DNA from 4 places in the Mesorhizobium huakuii genome. Region 4 is predicted to be linked to each of the others. Evidence: predicted binding sites of a transcription regulator. Region 4 holds the regulator's gene; each other region holds the start of a gene.

Region 1 (4,514 bases), 3.2 Mb from region 4:
CGTTCATCTTCATCCAAATGCGCGCCGGCTTTCCTTCCAACGCATGGGCGACTTCGTCGGAAATGTGCTTGAGGATGCGGCTTCTCAGCGTGAATGGCGAGATCGCGATCCGCATTTCATCGGTCGGCTCGGCATAGCCGGTGATGAAGTTGAACAGCTGGGCGACGTCGCGCGCGATTGTCGGATCGGTGGTGAAGAAGGACAGGTCGGTATAGATGCGCGCGGTGACCGGGTGATAGTTGCCGGTGCCGAGATGCACGTAGTTGCGCAGCTTGCCGTCCTCGCGCCGCACCACCAGCGACATCTTGGCGTGGGTCTTGAGCTCGAGGAAACCGAACACGACCTGCACGCCGGCACGCTCGAGGTCGCGCGCCCAGCGGATGTTGGCCTCCTCGTCGAAGCGGGCCTTGAGCTCGACAAGTGCGGTCACCGACTTGCCTGCCTCGGCCGCGTCGACCAGCGCGCGCACGATCGGGCTGTCGTTGGAGGTCCGGTAAAGCGTCTGCTTGATCGCCACCACTTCGGGATCGGCCATCGCCTGGCGCAGGAACTGCACAACGACGTCGAAGGATTCGTAGGGGTGGTGGACGACGATGTCCTTCTCGCGAATGGCGGCAAAACAGTCGCCGCCATGCTCGCGGATGCGCTCGGGAAAGCGCGGATTGTAGGGCGTGAACTTCAGATCCTCGCGGGGAATGGCAACGATTTCGGAGATCTGGCTGAGCGCCAGCGGGCCTGTGAGTACGCTGATACGGCTCGACGAGACACCGAGCTCGCCGGCGACGAAATCGCGCAATTCGCCAGGCATCAGCTTGTCGAACTCGATGCGGATCACCGAACCGCGGCGGCGGCGCTTCAGCGCCGTCTCGAACAGGCGCACGAGATCTTCCGACTCCTCCTCGACCTCGATATCACTGTCGCGGATGATGCGGAATGTGCCGGAACCCTTGACCTCATAGCCGGGGAACAGCTTGCCGATATAGAGGCCGACCGCCTCTTCCAGCGGGATGAAGCGGACATGGTGCTTGCGATCCGGCAGGCGGATGAAGCGCTTCAGCGCCACCGGCAGGCGCAAGAGCGCGCTCATCTCCTCGCCATTCTTGCGATGGCGCAGCTGCAGCGCCATCGAGAAGCCGAGATTGGGAATGAACGGGAACGGATGCGCCGGGTCGATCGACAGCGGAGTGAGCACCGGAAACACCTGGTCCTGGAAATGCTCTTCCAGCCAGACCTTCTCGTCCTTGGTCAGTGCATCTCGCGCAATGCTCTCGATGCCTTCCTTGTTGAGCAGCACGGTGAGCGCCGAAAGGCTCTTCTGCTGGTCTTCCTGCAGCCGCTCGACCTCGCGCAGCAGCTGTTCGAGCTGCTGTTCGGGCGTGCGGCCGTCAGGGCTTTTCAGCGTGATGCCTTCGCGCACCTGGCCGGCGAGGCCGGCGACACGCACCATGAAGAACTCGTCGAGATTGGCTGCCGAGATAGACAGGAAGCGGACGCGTTCCAGCAGCGGGTGATGGGTGTTCAGCGATTCCTCGAGCACGCGGCGATTGAACTGCAGCCAGGAAAACTCGCGGTTGACGAAGCGATCCGGGTTACCGCCCTCTGAACTGGCCGTCTCGACGTTGACGAATTCGCTCTGCACCGGCTTCAGTTCATTCATGGTTCCTGCCCGTAACCGTTCCTTTTGCAGCGCCGCCACATGGCGATGGACGCTCTAACATGCCTTTGTGACGCATGATCGGTCGCGGAATCGCTTTGCGTCCGCGGTCACACACTTAACCGGCTCAACTTATCCTCTGACAGGCTTTTGCGACAGTTTCATTTCATCGATCTTGCAAAGAGACCTGTTATGATCCAGATGCATGAGAGACTGCGTTAAGGAGACGACGATGGCAGGCGGTTCCATTCCCCATTTCCAGAACGATGCCGGCCATCCGGCGATCGACATCGGGGTCAAGGAATTCATGTGCACGGGCGCCAACCCGCCTTTCGACCACCCGCATGTGTTTCTCGACATGGGCGACGACAATGAGAAAGTCTGCCCCTATTGCTCGACGCTCTATCGCTATTCGCCGAAGCTGAAGGCGACGGAAACGCTGCCGGCCGGCTGCCTCTACATCGACCAGGCCGCCTGATTCTTTCGCGACAGAGCTGATGGACGACACGCGCTCCCGGCAAGTCGTCATCGCCGGGGCGGGCGTCGCCGGGCTGACCGCAGCCATTGCCTTCGCCGAACGCGGCTACCCTGTGCAGGTCTTCGAACAGGCACAGCGCCTCGAAGCGGCGGGCGCCGGCATCCAGCTTTCTCCCAACGCGACGCACATTCTTCGCCAGCTCGGCGTGCTCGACCGGCTACGGCCGGCGGCGGTGCGGCCGGAAGCCGTGGTGCTGAAGGAAGCAAGGACGCTACGTCAACTGGCGCGTGTACCACTCGGACAATCGGGTGAAAACCGCTGGGGAGCTCCCTATCTCGTCGCGCACCGCGCCGATTTGCAGAACGCCCTAATGGCGCGTGCTGCCGAAATGCCTGACATCCATCTCACCACCGGGGCGCGTGTCGGCAAAGTTTCCGCCGGCCCCCATGGCGCCACGGCAAGCGCGGAGATCGGGGAAGAGACTGCCGAAGCGCATGGCTTGCTGCTGATCGGCGCCGACGGCGTGTGGTCATCGGTGCGCGGGCTTGCCGGTTCGGAAAGCGGAGCCGTGTTCGCGGCCAGCCGTTTTTCCGGGGAACTGGCATGGCGCGCAACCGTGGCGGCCGACAGCCCCGCCGGACAGGCCTTTGCCGCCATTGGCGCCGTCGACTGCGTCACCACCTTCCTCCACCCCGGCTTCCACATGGTCGCCTATCCCGTCAGCAAGGGCAGCGCCTTCAACCTCGCCGCCTTCACCAAGGGCGAGCGCATCGCGGAAGGCTGGTCGGGCCTTGCCGACCCCGCCATCCTCAGCGGAGCCATGCGTGGAACCGCGCAGGCGCTGGGAAAGCTTGTCGCCCTGGCAGGCCCCTGGACGGCCTTTCCGATCCATACTGTCCAACAACGGCAGTGGACCAGCCCGCAAGGCATTGCGCTGATTGGCGATGCCGCGCATGCGATGACGCCGTTCGCGGCACAGGGCGCGGCAATGGCGATCGAGGACGCCGCGATGCTTGCCGCTCTGGTCGCTGACTTTCCCGCCGATCCGCGACAAAGCCTCACCATTTGGGAAAATCTCAGGCGACCGCGCATCGCCAAGGTCATCCGGCGTGGTTCGCTCAACCGGCTTGCCTGGCACGCCCGAGGCCCGGTGGCACTGGCCCGCAACCTGGTGCTGGCGGCACGGCCGGCGGAGAAGCTCGCGGCCGACCTTGACTGGCTTTATGGCTGGCAGGAGCCGAAGGTCGTTCGGCGGTAGAGCGTCGAGACAACAAAGCCCGATAGGCTGGCGGGACAGCCCCCTCTGCCCTGCCGGGCATCTCCCCCTTGGGGGAGATCGGCAGCTTTGGCCCCGGCGTCCATCTTGCAAACGTTGGAGATTAGCGAAAGCCGACGCCACATCCGATCTCCCCCCCTCGTGAGCCCCACGAGGGGGAGATGTCCGGCAGGACAGAGGGGGGCGCGAAGGAACGAGGCGTTGGTGTTATCTGCGCGACCTACTAATTATACAGCCTCAACGACCACCCCAGCGACACCGGCAGTGGGTTCCACCAGCCGGTCCGCAGGCCAGCGGTACGCAGCGCGGCGGCGGTCCAGGTGTTGCAGCCGGCCAGTGCGTTGAAATGGCCGTTGGCTTCGAAGAAGCCGTCGAATTTGGAATAAGCGGCATTCTGGATATGGATCGGACCACTCGGTCCCTGCTGAAAACTGGCCTCGATGAAATCGAGCAGCGCCGCGAACTGGTCGTCACCAATGTCGAAGCCGGCGACATCGGGATGCGGTTCGACGATATCGCCGGCGACATCGACATGCATGACCGACGCGTCGAGCGTCAGCGCTTTCATCACCGGAACGGCTTTGAGCTCGGACCAGGTCGGTGTTTCCAGATAGAAGGCGCGGCCACCCCAGCCAAAGACGATGTAGCGCACCTCGGGGATGTCTTCCGGGATGCCGGCTTCGACCAGAAAATGAAAGCGCTGACGCACGGCATTGTCCACCGGGATGGCGATGTCGGTGTGGATCGGGTTCTTCAGCACCAATATGTGCCGCGTGCCCTGGCCCGCCGACGCCGCCGGCCAGAGCGGGCGCGGCACCAGAGTGCCGAGGGCGGCTGCAAGCGCGATCGCGGCCAGCACTGTGGAAAGGAACCGCAGCACTTTTCTCATCGATGACGCCCCCCCTGCTCTGCCGCCAATCGCATCGGCCGATCCATAAGAAAAAGCCCGGCCGCATTGCGGCCGGGCTCTTGCGCTCGGTGTGGAACCGCTCAGTGCAGGATCTGGCTGAGGAACAGTTTGGTGCGCTCGTGGCGCGGATGGTCGAAGAATTCTGCGGGCGTGTTCTGCTCGACGATCTGGCCCTGATCCATGAAGATCACCCGGT
Region 2 (4,514 bases), 3.4 Mb from region 4:
CGACGGCTATGGCGCCGGTCCCGATCAGGATCTGCAAAATCCGCTCGGCGTTGGTGGGCAATCCTTGCACAAGTGGTTTGTCGGCACCCGCACCTTCCGTGAGATGGTGCTCGGACAAGATGGCGGCACCACCGATATCAACGAGGCGTTCGCGGCGCGCAGCTTCGAAAATGTCGGCGCCTGGATCCTTGGCCGCAACATGTTCGGGCCGATCCGCGGCGACTGGCCTGACGACAGCTGGAAAGGCTGGTGGGGCGACAACCCGCCGTACCATGTGCCGGTCTTCGTGCTGACGCAGCACGAGCGGGCACCGATCACGATGGAAGGCGGCACGAAGTTTTATTTTGTGACCAACGGCATCCATTCGGCGCTCAAGCAGGCGAAGGCGGCGGCTGATGGCAAGGATGTGCGGGTTGGCGGCGGCGTCGCCACCATCCGGCAGTATCTGCAAGAGAGGTTGATCGACGAGATGCATCTGGCAATCTCGCCGGTGTTGCTTGGCAAGGGCGAGCACCTGTTTGCCGGCCTGGATATGCTGAAGCTTGGCTATCAATGCACCGAGCAGGTGGCGACGGCGCTTGCCACGCATGTGCTGATCAAGCGGGCGTAGCGAGAGCTCTTTCTCCCCGTCACTATACGGGGAGAAATGCCCGGCAGGGCAATGAGGGGCGGCGCTGACGTTTGGAAGGTTTGCGCTGCCGACGACGCCAGCGATCGCATACTGTTGAAGAATGGCCAAGCTCAACTTTCGACGCTGGCGCTGCTCCTCATCCGCCCTTCGGCGTTCGTCGTTCGAAAAGCCAAGCAGTTGGCTTTTCGTCTGCAGCGCAGACCACTCCTCACCTCCCCGTGAACGGGGAGAACGAAAAAAATGCTCAATACTTCTCCGGCACGTAAAGCTCGCGTGGCAGCGTCTGGCGCTCGTATTCGGGGTTGAAGACGCGTTCCGGCAGCGTGATCTCCTCGTGCGGCACCTCTTCATACGGCATCTGCTTGAGCAGATGATCGATGCAGTTCAGCCGCGCGCGCTTCTTGTCGTTGCCTTCAACGATGAACCAGGGCGCCTCGGGAATGTTGGTGCGGGCGAAGGTCTCTTCCTTGGCCTTGGTGTACTGCTCCCAGCGCACGCGCGACTGCAAATCCATCGGCGACAGCTTCCACTGCTTCATCGGATCGTGGATGCGCATCAGGAAGCGCATCTGCTGTTCCTCATCGGTGATCGAGAACCAGTATTTGACCACGGTGATGCCCGAGCGCACCAGCATGCGCTCGAACTCGGGCACGTCGCGGAAAAATTCCTCGACCTGCCCGCCATCGGCAAATCCCATCACCCGCTCGACGCCGGAGCGGTTGTACCAAGAGCGGTCGAACAGCACGATCTCGCCACCTGCCGGCAGATGCGGCACATAGCGCTGGAAATACCATTGCGACTTCTCGCGCTCGGTCGGCGCCGGCAGCGCCACGACACGGGCGATGCGCGGATTGAGCCGCTGGGTGATGCGCTTGATGACGCCACCTTTGCCGGCAGAGTCGCGGCCCTCAAAAATCACCACCAGCTTCTTCTTGTGGTAGGCGACCCAGGACTGCAGCTTGATCAGCTCGGATTGCAAGGTGATCAGGTCGCGAAAATATTGCATGCGGTCGATCGAAGGCGGATGCGCGTTCTTGTAGATCTTGGCGATCTCCATCGACAGCGCCGGCTCCGACAGTTCAAGCTCATAATCTTCGTCGAGCGTGTCGGCGAGCTCGGCTTCGAGCCAGTCCTTGGCGGGAGAATTCTGTCTTAGCTCGGTCATATCGGTCGCTCCGCTTGCAAGCCTGTCGGTTCATGTCCGGCACCCCAAACTGCTGGCCTGCGGCCTGGAATGGAAACACCTTAGCCGAATTCAATATAGGCCGGCAGTGACGGTTTTATTGCAGCCCAAGCGCGATCGCCGTCGCCACAAATCCCGCGAGGTATGATTGATCCGCCGTCCTGGCATGGCGACAAGGCGGCCAAATTGTCCTACAAATCCCGGGTCGCATTCCGGGCGGCCCTTCGGCGGCGCCCCCATTCAACACAATCGCGAGGACTAACATGGAATACCGCACCCTTGGCCGTTCCGGCCTGAAGGTTTCGACACTGACTTTGGGCACCATGACCTTCGGCGGCGCAGGCCCGTTCGCCGCGGTCGGCAACAGCGATCTTGCCGAAGCCAAGCGCATGATCGACATGTGCATCGACGCCGGCATCAACCTCATCGACACCGCCAATGTCTATTCGAACGGCTTGTCGGAGGAGATCATCGGCGAGGCGCTCGGCGGCAAGCGCAAGAACGACGTGCTGATCGCGTCCAAGGCACGCATGCGGATCGGCAGCGGGCCTAACGACGAAGGCCTGTCGCGCCACCATCTGATCCGTGAGTGCGAGAAGAGCCTGAAGCGGCTGAAGACCGACGTCATCGACATCTATTTCGTCCACCAGTGGGACGGCCTTACCCCGGTCGAGGAAACCATCGCCGCGCTCGACACTTTGGTCAGCCAGGGCAAGGTGCGCCATATCGGCTGCTCCAACTGGTCCGGCTGGCAGGTGATGAAGGGGCTCGCCATCAGCGACAGCCGCCACCAGCAGCGCTTCGTCACCCAGCAGATCCACTACACGCTGGAGGCCCGCGAGGCCGAATATGAACTGCTGCCGATCTCGGTCGACCAGGGGTTGGGCGTGCTGGTCTGGAGCCCGCTCGCCGGCGGCTTGCTGTCCGGCAAATACCACCGCGACAGCCCGACCGCGCGGCAGCTCGCTGGCTGGTCGGAACCGCCGATCCGCGACGAGGACCGGCTCTGGCGGATCGTCGATGTGCTGGTCGAGATCGGCAAGGCCCGCGGCGTGTCGGCAGCACAGGTGGCGCTTGCCTGGCTGCTTGGCCGCCCCGCCGTCTCCTCGCTGGTGATCGGCGCCCGCAACGACGCCCAGCTCAAGGACAATCTCGCGGCCGCAAGTCTGGAGCTCAGCCCGGAAGAACGCCAGCGCCTCGACGCGGTCAGCCGCCCGCCCGTGCTCTACCCCTATTGGCACCAGCAATTGACGGCAAAGGATCGCTTCGGCCCCGCCGACATGGTTCTCGACCGCAGCGTCATCTGACCATCAGGCGGAGGCGCGCTAGCCCTCGATGAAGCGCCAGAGTTCGGGATCGGGTTCGATCTGGCCGCTGAGCACGAAATATTTGTAGAGCACGAGCAGGGAGATCGCCTGCTCGTCTCGCTCATTGGAAAATTTCCGGCAATAGGCGTTGGCCGCGGCGACGATGCGCTCGGCCTGCGCCGGATGCCGTTCGAAATAGCGCACCTTCTCGCCGAGATCAGCGAAATTCAGATCAAGCGGCACATAATGGACATTGGCCTCGAGCTGCCGCTCCGCGAACCATGTCTCGTATGTCGGTGGCGGCATCAGGCAGAGCGACTTCGAGTTCAAGATCCATTTGAGGTTGGTCGCCACGTCATTGCCTTCGAGCGAGACGATGTAGCGGTAGCGCTGGTGCTGGCCGATGCTGAGAAAGGGCTTGGCGTATTCGGCCGGCGCGTTGGGCTTGTGCGAGCCGGCATCGCAGAACGGCAGATCGCGCACCGCTTGCAGAAACCGTGTCCTGATCGGATTGTTGAGATCGCCGCGCCAGACCACGGCCGGCAGCTTGTCACCGAACGAGATAGCGTCGGCCGGCATCTGGAAGTGACGAAACTTGTCGAGCTTCATGATGACCGCGTTCTTGTCATCATCACGGATCGGCCGGTCCTTTACGATCGTCGGCACTTTCGGCACATTCCTGACGTCGCCGAATTCGATGTCGATGAGCAATCCGGGGTCGAAGTAGCGGGCGAATTCCTTCAGGTCGTAATAGTACATGGTCGGCGTGAAGGGCAGCTTGCTGATGCGCATGGCATTGGCGCTGGGCGCGAAACCATCCTGCAGCTTGTTGTAGTAGTTCAACCGTCGGCGCGCAGCCTCATCGCAAAGCCTCGCCTTTTCCAGGCGAACGGCCAGCCTGCGGCGGAACAGGGCTTGTGGAAAGATGTCGCGCGCGGCGTTTCGCGCATAGTAGAAAACCTTTGCCGACGTTCGCGCGATTGAGGCCATGATTCACTTGATCAAAACAAACAGGCAGCTCTCAACACGCTGGCGCCCGGCGTTTCCTACATCATTGTGGCGCCGATCTGGCAAGCCCCTTCGGATTTCTGAGGCAGCGCCCGCACTGTCGCTTCAGCTGTTGTGTTTGACGGCTAATGCTCCTAGGCAGGGTCAGAGCCGCAAGGCAGGACAAAAGGAGCCGATATGGCGCGAGCACCAAACTACGATCAGGAACGCAAGGAACGCGACCGGCAGAAGGCGGCGAAGAAGGCCGAGAAGCTGGCGGCCAAGGTTGCCCAGCGCGAACGTTCAAAGCCCGAGGGCGAGGTCGAGACCGAAACCGCGGAATGACGGCAAAAGGCCCGCATATGCGGGCCTTGCCTCAATCCAGGTTGTCGCCCTGCGTCAGGCG
Region 3 (4,514 bases), 1.1 Mb from region 4:
GTTCACGGCGAGGCAGGTTGCTGTAGATTGGGCCGATGAAAGATTCCGAGCACCCGTTCTTCCGCCCGCTTTGGCGCCGTGTCGCCGTGGTCGCGGTCTGCGTCATCTGGTCGATCATCGAGTTCGCCACCGGTACGCCATTCTGGGGCGTCATCGCGCTCGGCTTTGCCGGTTATGGCGTCTGGCAGTTCTTCTACCTCTACGAGCCGGCCGATGAGAACAAGGCCGAGGCCGAACCGAAGGAGTAACCCGATGTCGAAACTGCTCGTCAAAGCCGACAAGGGCCATGGCCGCGTTGCACATGTGACGCCGAAGAGCGCCGGCTGGACCTATGTCGGTTTCGACCTGCACCGGCTGAAGCCCGGCGAGACCGCCTCGGGAAAGACGGAGGATCGCGAAGTCTGCCTGGTCTTCGTCACCGGCAAAGGCACGGCGAAGGCAGGCGGCAAGGATCTTGGCCTGCTCGGCGGACGCATGTCACCCTTCGAAGGCAAGCCGTGGTCGGTCTATGTGCCCGCCGGATCGGACTGGTCGGTAACGGCTGATACCGAATTGGAGCTCGCGGTCTGCTCGGCGCCGGGATTGGGCGGTGGTTTGCCGGTTCGGGTGATCGGGCCGGACGATCTCGGCCAGGAAGTGCGCGGCAAGGGCACCAACACGCGCTACGTCACCAACATCCTGCCGGAAGGCAAGCCGGCAGACTCGCTGCTGGTGGTCGAGGTCATCACGCCGGGCGGCCACACGTCGAGCTATCCGCCGCACAAGCATGACCAGGACAATCTGCCGGCTGAGTCCTACCTCGAGGAAACCTACTACCATCGCCTCAACCCGCCGCAGGGCTTTGCCTTCCAGCGCGTCTATACCGACGCCGACACGAATGGCCATCGGGCGCTCGACGAAGCGATGGCGATCGAGGATGGCGATGTCGTGCTGGTGCCCAAGGGGTATCACCCCTGCGCCGCCTGCCATGGCTACGACCTCTATTATCTCAATGTCATGGCCGGGCCGAAGCGGACGTGGAAATTCCACAATGCACCCGAGCACGAATGGTTGATGAAGGCCTGAGCGTTTTGCATTTCCGGCTGAACCTATTGGTCCAGCTTGGAAAAATCGTCGGCTAAGGACTTATTGGGACGATTTGCCTTCGAAAACCCTTCAAAGCTTCGTCAATCCGTCATGGAAATCACCTATGGCAGCGAGGCCAGTGCATGTCGCCCAAAAGTGTGCAGCGGTTTTGGGACGACGACATGCACCAAATGAAGACTTAAAGCGCGTCGCGGCGCGCTTTAACGAGGACTTCCCATGCGTTATGCCATCTACTTCACCCCCCGGCAGGACGAACCGCTGGCGCGGATCGCCGCCAACTGGCTGGGCCGAGACCCGTTCGGCGCTGCGACAAGGCCGGTTGAGGCCGTGGCGGACCTCTCGGCGGCGGAAGTCGCCTTCCACACCGCTTCGGCGCGCCGTTATGGCTTCCACGCGACGCTGAAGGCCCCCTTCCGCCTGGCTGCCAACGAAACGGAGACCTCGCTGCGCGCAGGGCTCGACCATTTTGCCGAAGCGACGCCGGTGGTGACGATCCCGCGCCTCGTCGTCAGCCAGATCGACAGCTTCTTCGCACTGGTGCCGGAAGGTTCGCTGCCGCCGCTCAACCGTTTCGCCGACGACGTGGTGCGCGATTTCGACCGCTTTCGCGCGCCGCTGACCGAGGCCGAGATCGAGCGGCGCAGCCCGGATTCGCTGAAGCCGGCCGAGTTCCGCAATCTCTGCCAGTGGGGCTACCCCTATGTCTTCGAGACCTTCCGCTTCCACATGACGCTGTCGGGCCGGGCCGGGCCACAGGAAAGCCCACGTTTGCGCGCAGCAATCGACAGCCTGTTCGCCGATGTGCTGCGGCAGCCGGTGCTGGTGGACGCGCTGACGCTGTTTGTCGAACCCGAACCCGGCGCGCCGTTCATGGTGCTTTCGCAACACGCGCTAGGACGCCGCCCGGCCAGAAAAATCGCCTGAACAAAGCCTGCCCGAAGAATCAAGGCCAGATAATCGAGGACTGCCTGAAATGACCGCCGAGACCGTTCTTTCCAACGCCCGCATCGTGCTTGCCGACGAGATTGTCGAGGGGTCGCTGGTGCTGCGTGACGGCTTTATCGCCGGCATCGATGCAGGTTCTGGCCGGACCGGCGAGGATATGGGCGGCGACTATGTCATTCCGGGGCTGGTCGAGCTGCACACCGACCATCTGGAGGGTCATTACGCGCCGCGGCCGAAGGTGCGCTGGAACCCGATCGCCGCCGTGCTTGCCCATGACGCGCAGGTGGCGACCGCCGGCATCACCACCGTGCTAGACGCCTTGCGCGTCGGTATGGACGAGGACGCCGATCTCACCTCCGCCGACATCCGCAAGCTGGCCGATGCAATCGAGGACAGCGTCGCGCAGGATCGTCTGCGGGCCGATCACTTCCTGCATCTTCGCTGCGAGGTTTCGGCGCCGGATTGCCTGCAGGCCTTCGCCAATTTCGACGAGGACGACCGGGTCAAGCTGGCCTCGCTGATGGACCATGCGCCCGGCCAGCGCCAATTCGTCAATCTCGAAACCTATGCCTATTACTACCAGCGCAAGCTGAAGCTGACCGACCGCGACTTCAAACTGTTCTGCGAGAAGCGGATGGCGGAATCGGCACGCAATTCGGCACCGAACCGCGCGGTGATCGCCGCGGCCTGCCATCAGCGCGGCATCGTGCTGGCCAGCCATGACGACGCCACATCGGGCCATGTCGACGAGGCGATCGAGCAAGGCGTGCGGGTCGCCGAATTCCCGACCACCGAGGAAGCGGCGCGCGCTTCGAAGGCCGCCGGCCTCGGCGTGCTGATGGGGGCGCCCAACGTCATGCGTGGCGCCTCGCATTCGGGCAATGTCTCGGCCCGCACGCTGGCCAGCGATGGCCTGCTCGACATCTTGTCTTCGGACTATATCCCCTTCAGCCTGATCCAGTCGGCCTTCTTCCTCGGCGACATGGTCGAAGGGATTTCGCTGCCACAGGCGGTCGCCATGGTTTCGAAGAACCCGGCCGAAGCCGTTGGCCTGAGCGACCGCGGCATCATCGAGCAGGGCCGCCGGGCCGATCTGGTGCGCGTGCGCGTCGACGACCATGTTCCGGTCGTGCGCACCGTCTGGCGTCAGGGGCGCCGGGTCGCATGATGGTGTCGGCCTTGATCGAGCGTGAGTTGTCCGCTGAAACGTTCCCGATCCGCCATGGCGTGTTTGTCGCCGTCGTGGGGCCCAGCGGTGCCGGCAAGGACACGGTGATCGGCTACGCCCGCACACTCTTCGCTGATGAGACCCGGCTGGAATTCGTGCGCCGCGTCATCACCAGGCCGAGCGATGCGGCAAGCGAGGATCACGACACGCTGGCCGACGCCGCTTTCGTCGAGGCCGAGGCCGACGGCGCCTTCGCCATCTCGTGGGAGGCGCATGGCCTGCGCTACGGCCTGCCTGCCGATGTCAACTGGTCGGTCGCCAATGGCCATGTCGCAGTGGCGAACGTATCGCGCGCGATCATCCCCACCTTGCGCGAGCGCTACGCCAATCTGGCCATTGTCGAGATCACCGCTTCGCCCGATGTGCTGGCCGAGCGGCTGGCGATGCGCGGCCGCGAGTCGCGCGGCGAAGTGCTGGCGCGGCTGGCGCGCAGTGCCAATGTGACCCTGTCCGGCCCCGGCGTCACCACGATCGACAATAGCGGCCCGCGCGAGGTGGCCGGCGAGCGTTTCGCCGAACTGCTGCGCAAGGCGATGGCCTTCTCCGACATGTCGGGCCTGCTCTGATCCAAGCGCGTCCCGCAGCCCCGGCGTACGTGGCGCGATTGGAATCGCCGCCCATTGGTGCTCACTTGCTTTCCCGCCGCCTGCGGAGCGCTATGTGGTGCTGGCCACGCAAGTGATTCCGGGCCACGCTTCCGGGTCACTCAGAATATTCCGGGGCGAACGAGGCATGACAGGAGGCCCTGATGCAGACACTGACGCCCATCCTCTCGACGGTCACGGCGGCATTTCTCGCCTCCTTCGTCGAGGTCGTCGAAGCCTTCACCATCGTGCTAGCGGTTGGCGTGACGCGCAGCTGGCGCCCGGCGCTGACCGGTGCCGCTTTGGCTCTGGCGTTGCTGGCGGCGCTGGTGCTGGCGTTCGGGCCGCTGCTGGCGCTGGTGCCGATCACCACGCTGCAATTCGTCGTCGGGGTGCTGCTAATCCTGTTCGGCATGCGCTGGCTGCGAAAGGCCATCCTGCGCAGCGTCGGCGTCATCGCGCTGCATGACGAGGAAGCGGCCTTTTCCAAGGAGACCGCCGCCCTCAACCAGCAGGCCAATGACCGCCGCGCCGACTACCTCGCCGGCCTGGCGTCGTTCAAGGCGGTGCTGCTCGAGGGCGTCGAAGTGGTGTTCATCGTCATTGCCGTCGGCGCGGCGCATGGGCAGACGCTCTATGCCAGCCTGGGCGCGCTGGCAGCGTTTTTCCTG
Region 4 (4,514 bases):
GGGCATTTCTCAGCAATCGCCGGCGCCGTCGCACTTGCCATCCTGGTCATCCCGGTCGTGGTGCGCACCACTGAAGACATGCTCAATCTGGTGCCAAACGCCTTGCGCGAAGCCGGCACCGCGATCGGCGCGCCGCGCTGGGTGGTGATCCGCTCGGTTGCCTACCGCGCCGCACTTTCCGGCATCGTCACCGGCATATTGCTGGCCATCGCCCGCATCTCCGGCGAGACGGCGCCGCTTCTTTTCACGGCGCTGAACAACCAGTTCTGGTCGAGCAATCTCAACGCGCCGATGGCCAGCCTGCCTGTCACCATCTTCCAGTTCGCTCTCAGCCCTTACGAGGAATGGCAGCAGCTGGCCTGGACCGGCGCACTCATCATCACATTGACGGTTCTCGCGCTCAGCATCTTTGCGCGCAGCCTGACCGGACGCAGAGAGGACAAATGAGCCAGATGTTGTCTCCAGACATGACGATCGCCGCCGAGGCGGTGGCCAAGGCCAAGATCGAGGTCAAGAACCTCAACTTCTACTATGGCCAGTCGAAGGCCCTGAAGGATATCACGCTGTCGCTGCCCGAACGCAGCGTCACCGCCTTCATCGGCCCTTCGGGCTGCGGGAAGTCGACGCTGCTGCGCGTCTTCAACCGCATCTACGAGCTCTATCCCAAGCAGACCGCCGAGGGCCAGGTGCTGCTCGACGGCCAGAACGTTCTCGACCGCTCGCAGGACCTCAACCTGCTGCGCACCAAGATCGGCATGGTGTTCCAGAAGCCGACGCCGTTCCCGATGTCGATCTACGAGAACATCGCTTTCGGCGTCAGGCTCTATGAGAAGATCAGCAAGGCCGAGATGGACGGCCGTGTCGAGCAGGCGCTGAAGCGCGCGGCACTCTGGACCGAGGTCAAGGACAAGCTCAATGCCAGCGGCCTCAGCCTGTCGGGCGGCCAGCAGCAGCGGCTGTGCATCGCCCGCACCGTGGCGGTGAAGCCGGAAGTCATCCTGCTCGACGAGCCGGCCTCGGCGCTCGACCCGCTGTCGACCGCCAAGATCGAGGAGCTGATCGACGAATTGCAAGCCGACTACACGATCGTCATCGTCACCCACAATATGCAGCAGGCGGCGCGCGTGTCGAAGCAGACCGCCTTCATGTATCTGGGCGAACTGGTCGAGTTCGACAAAACCGAGAAGATCTTCACGTCGCCTCGCGAGAAGCGCACGCAAGACTACATCACCGGCCGCTTCGGCTGATCGCACGCATACGAGGACCAGGATCATGGCCGAACATACAGTCGCAGCCTTCGACGAGGATCTCGGACAGATCAGCAGACTGATCAGCGACATGGGCGATCTCGCCGGCTCGATGGTCGGCGGTGCCACCAAGGCACTGCTGAATTCCGACAATGCTCTGGCACAGCGCGTGGTCTCCGACGACGCCATCATGGATGCGCGCCAGCGCGAGCTCGACGACCGCGCCATCACACTGATCGCCAAGCGCCAGCCTATGGCCGACGATCTGCGTCATGTCGTCGGCTCGATCCGCATGGCCGGCGACCTCGAACGCATCGGCGATCTTGCCAAGAACATCGCCAAGCGCGTCGGCACCGTCGGGCTCAGCGCCACGCCGCGCGATCTTTCGCACTCCATCGACGCCATGGCGCAGCTGGTGTTGATCCAGGTGCAGGGCGTGATCGAAGAGTATGCGGCGCGCGATGCCGCCGCGCTGGCGAAGCTGCGCGCCGACGACGAGCGCATCGACGTCAAATACACCTCCGTCTTCCGCGAACTGCTGACCTATATGATGGAGGATCCGCGCAACATCACGGCTTGCACGCATCTGCTGTTCTGCGCCAAGAATCTCGAACGCATCGGCGACCATGTGACCAACATCGCCGAAAACGCGTACTATGTCCTGACCGGCACGCAACTGCCCGCCAACCGTCCAAAACAGGACGAGACGGCGATGTCGGCGCCGGCGGCCTGAGCGCAGGGGTAACCAATCGATGATCGCACCACGCATCATGGTGGTGGAGGATGAGGAGCCGCTTGGCGTGCTCCTCCGCTACAATCTGGAATCGGAGGGTTACCAGGTCGAGGTGGTGACACGCGGCGACGAAGCCGAAATCCGCCTGCAGGAAAACGTGCCCGACCTTCTGGTGCTCGACTGGATGGTGCCGGCGGTGTCCGGCATCGAACTCTGCCGGCGCCTGCGGATGCGGCCCGAGACCGAGCGGCTGCCGATCATCATGCTGACCGCGCGCGGCGAGGAAAGCGACCGTGTGCGCGGCCTTTCGACCGGCGCCGACGACTATCTGGTCAAGCCGTTCTCGACGCCGGAATTCATGGCTCGCGTCAAGGCGCTGCTGCGCCGCGCCAAGCCGGAAGTTCTGTCCAGCGTGCTCAAGGTCGGCGACATCGTGCTCGACCGCGAATCGCACCGGGTCTATCGCAAGAAGAGCGAGATCCGGCTCGGGCCGACCGAGTTCCGCCTGCTCGAATTCATGATGCGCCATCCCGGTCGCGTGTTCTCGCGCAGCCAGTTGCTCGACAATGTCTGGGGCGAGACGATCTACATCGACGAGCGCACCGTGGACGTGCATGTCGGCCGGCTGCGCAAGGCGGTCAACAATGGCCGCATGCCCGATGTTATCAGGACCATTCGGGGGGCGGGCTACGCGATCCGCGAGGATTAGGGATATGCTGATATTCAGGTGATGCCGGCCTGCGAATGGCGGTTTCCCGCGCTTCCGGTACTCACGGACCCAAATGTCCGCTCCGTTCCGGTTCTCGGAACCCGCCATTCTCGACTCGGCCTGACCTGAATCTCAACATATCCCTGCGCGTTACTCAGGCAACGTTCTTGCCGGCAACGCCTGACTTACCCTGCCCGCCCGGCGCGAAAATCTCCTGGTCGACGAAGGTCAGTGCGCGCATGGCGCAGCCTTCGCGGATCAGCGGCAGTTCGTTCGGTTCGGTGTCGAAGGAAATCGATTTCGAGTGCTGGCCGCCAGCGGTCTGGGCGATCGCCTCGCGCAATGCCGGCTCGATCAGGTCGAAGGCGGCGGCGCTGACGCCGACCATGGCGACGGGTGCGGGATCGATCAGCGCGAACAGGCTGCCGAGGCCATAGCCGAGCGCCTCGCCGGCTTTACGATAGGCTTCGCGCTCGGGCCCGTCCCGTTCCCGCGCCGTCGCGGCCAGTGCCCGCATCTGGGCGTCGCTGACATCTGCGACCGGCTCGGTGTCCTCACCGAGCTGCCGGGCATTGCGCCAGATGGCGTAGTTGCCGGCATAGGCCTCGACGCAGCCGCGCCGCCCGCAGCGGCAGAGCGCGCCGCCTGGCCGATGGATCATGTGGCCGAACTCGCCGCCCGAGGAATGGGTGCCGGTGAACAGCTCGCCCTTCAACACCAGCCCCATGCCGATGCCGTGCGAAAGCAGGATGGCGATGAAGTCGTCGCGGTAACGCTCGGGATCGCGCCAGCGCAGCGCCACCGCCATCATGTTGCAGTCGTTTTCCATGGTGGCGGGGATGCCGAACTCGGCTTCGAGTATATCGGCGAAGGCGATGTCGGTCTGTGGCGTGATCGGCGACCACAGCATCGCCCGGGCCTCGGTGTCTGTGATGCCCTGGATTGCCAGTGCGATGCGGGCGACGCTGCGCACGTCGATATCGGGATCCTCGAGGCGCCGCCGCACGATGGCGACGCATTCGCCGATCAGCGCCTCGCGCGACATGGTCAGCGTGTCCAGCCGGCGCTGTTCCTCCGATATCACCTGGCCGGCATAGTCGATGACGGCGACGGACAGGAAATTCAGCGACAGCACCACGGTCATGACGGCCGCGGCCTCCGGGTTGAGGCCGAGGCCGACCTGCGGCCTGCCGCGCTTCAGCGAGCCGGCCTCGCTCGGCTTGCCTTCGGCCAGGATGCCTTCACCGATCAGATCGGAGGAAATCGCCGATATGGTCGAATGGCTGAGGCCGGTGGTCGCGGCGATCTCGGTGCGCGAGGGCCGGCCGGCCCGGCGCACGGCCGCAATCACCATGGCGCGGTTGCGCCGGCGCAGATCGTCGTGACGGATTCCGACCGACATGTTTTCCACATCCTCCCGGTCGCCGCGGTTCCTCCGGCCCCTCAAACGCCGCGTGCGACACGGTCAAATACTGGCAGAAGCGGCCCGTCCTGTCATTTATTTATTCCGAGGCTCGAAAAAATTCGCAGGGACATCAAAATCCATCAGAATCGTTGTTGACAGCGTTCCGGTGTTGGACCAGTGTTTTTCGAGGCTCGAAAAAATAGAGCCTCTGTGCCGGCCTTAGGGCCAGTTTGGTCGCGCCATACGCGGCGCAGGGAGGAATATCATGAAGAGATTCACAGCCGCCATCCTGGCGGGTGTCGCCATGTCGCTGACGCTTGCGTCGGTCGCGCAGGCGAAGGACAAGGTCATCGGCGTTTCGTGGTCCAACTTCCAGGAAGAGCGCTGGAAGACTGACGAAGCCGCCATGAAGAAGGCCAT

What was found. The regulator PhoB, encoded in region 4, activates phosphate uptake and scavenging genes when phosphate is short. The targets are predictions, from matches to a motif close to TGTCATNNANCTGTCAT.
Region 1: a site for PhoB is predicted at 1,807-1,823, ahead of HB778_RS25950 (RNA degradosome polyphosphate kinase). Genes of this name have one in related genera too.
Region 2: a site for PhoB is predicted at 1,903-1,919, ahead of ppk2 (polyphosphate kinase 2). Genes of this name have one in related genera too.
Region 3: a site for PhoB is predicted at 1,162-1,178, ahead of HB778_RS16610 (DUF1045 domain-containing protein). Genes of this name have one in related genera too.

Annotation. Positions count from the first base shown of each region.
Region 1 is NZ_CP050296.1:5,380,552-5,385,065, reverse strand. Features, by position in the region: gene HB778_RS25950 (RNA degradosome polyphosphate kinase) at 1-1,657, opposite strand, end outside; gene HB778_RS25945 (zinc-finger domain-containing protein) at 1,887-2,132, shown strand; gene HB778_RS25940 (FAD-dependent monooxygenase) at 2,152-3,390, shown strand; gene HB778_RS25935 (TIGR02117 family protein) at 3,632-4,297, opposite strand; gene HB778_RS25930 (amino acid ABC transporter ATP-binding protein) at 4,399-4,514, opposite strand, start outside.
Region 2 is NZ_CP050296.1:5,599,662-5,604,175, reverse strand. Features, by position in the region: gene HB778_RS26975 (dihydrofolate reductase family protein) at 1-610, shown strand, start outside; gene ppk2 (polyphosphate kinase 2) at 876-1,796, opposite strand; gene HB778_RS26965 (aldo/keto reductase) at 2,078-3,121, shown strand; gene HB778_RS26960 (glycosyl transferase family 90) at 3,140-4,111, opposite strand; gene HB778_RS26955 (hypothetical protein) at 4,307-4,453, shown strand; gene HB778_RS26950 (DUF982 domain-containing protein) at 4,508-4,514, opposite strand, start outside.
Region 3 is NZ_CP050296.1:3,334,682-3,339,195, reverse strand. Features, by position in the region: gene HB778_RS16620 (DUF3329 domain-containing protein) at 36-248, shown strand; gene iolB (5-deoxy-glucuronate isomerase) at 253-1,065, shown strand; gene HB778_RS16610 (DUF1045 domain-containing protein) at 1,303-2,010, shown strand; gene HB778_RS16605 (alpha-D-ribose 1-methylphosphonate 5-triphosphate diphosphatase) at 2,060-3,199, shown strand; gene phnN (phosphonate metabolism protein/1,5-bisphosphokinase (PRPP-forming) PhnN) at 3,196-3,825, shown strand; gene HB778_RS16595 (COG4280 domain-containing protein) at 4,008-4,514, shown strand, end outside.
Region 4 is NZ_CP050296.1:2,228,771-2,233,284, reverse strand. Features, by position in the region: gene pstA (phosphate ABC transporter permease PstA) at 1-447, shown strand, start outside; gene pstB (phosphate ABC transporter ATP-binding protein PstB) at 444-1,247, shown strand; gene phoU (phosphate signaling complex protein PhoU) at 1,273-1,980, shown strand; gene phoB (phosphate regulon transcriptional regulator PhoB) at 2,000-2,689, shown strand; gene HB778_RS10890 (ROK family protein) at 2,844-4,091, opposite strand; gene xylF (D-xylose ABC transporter substrate-binding protein) at 4,360-4,514, shown strand, end outside.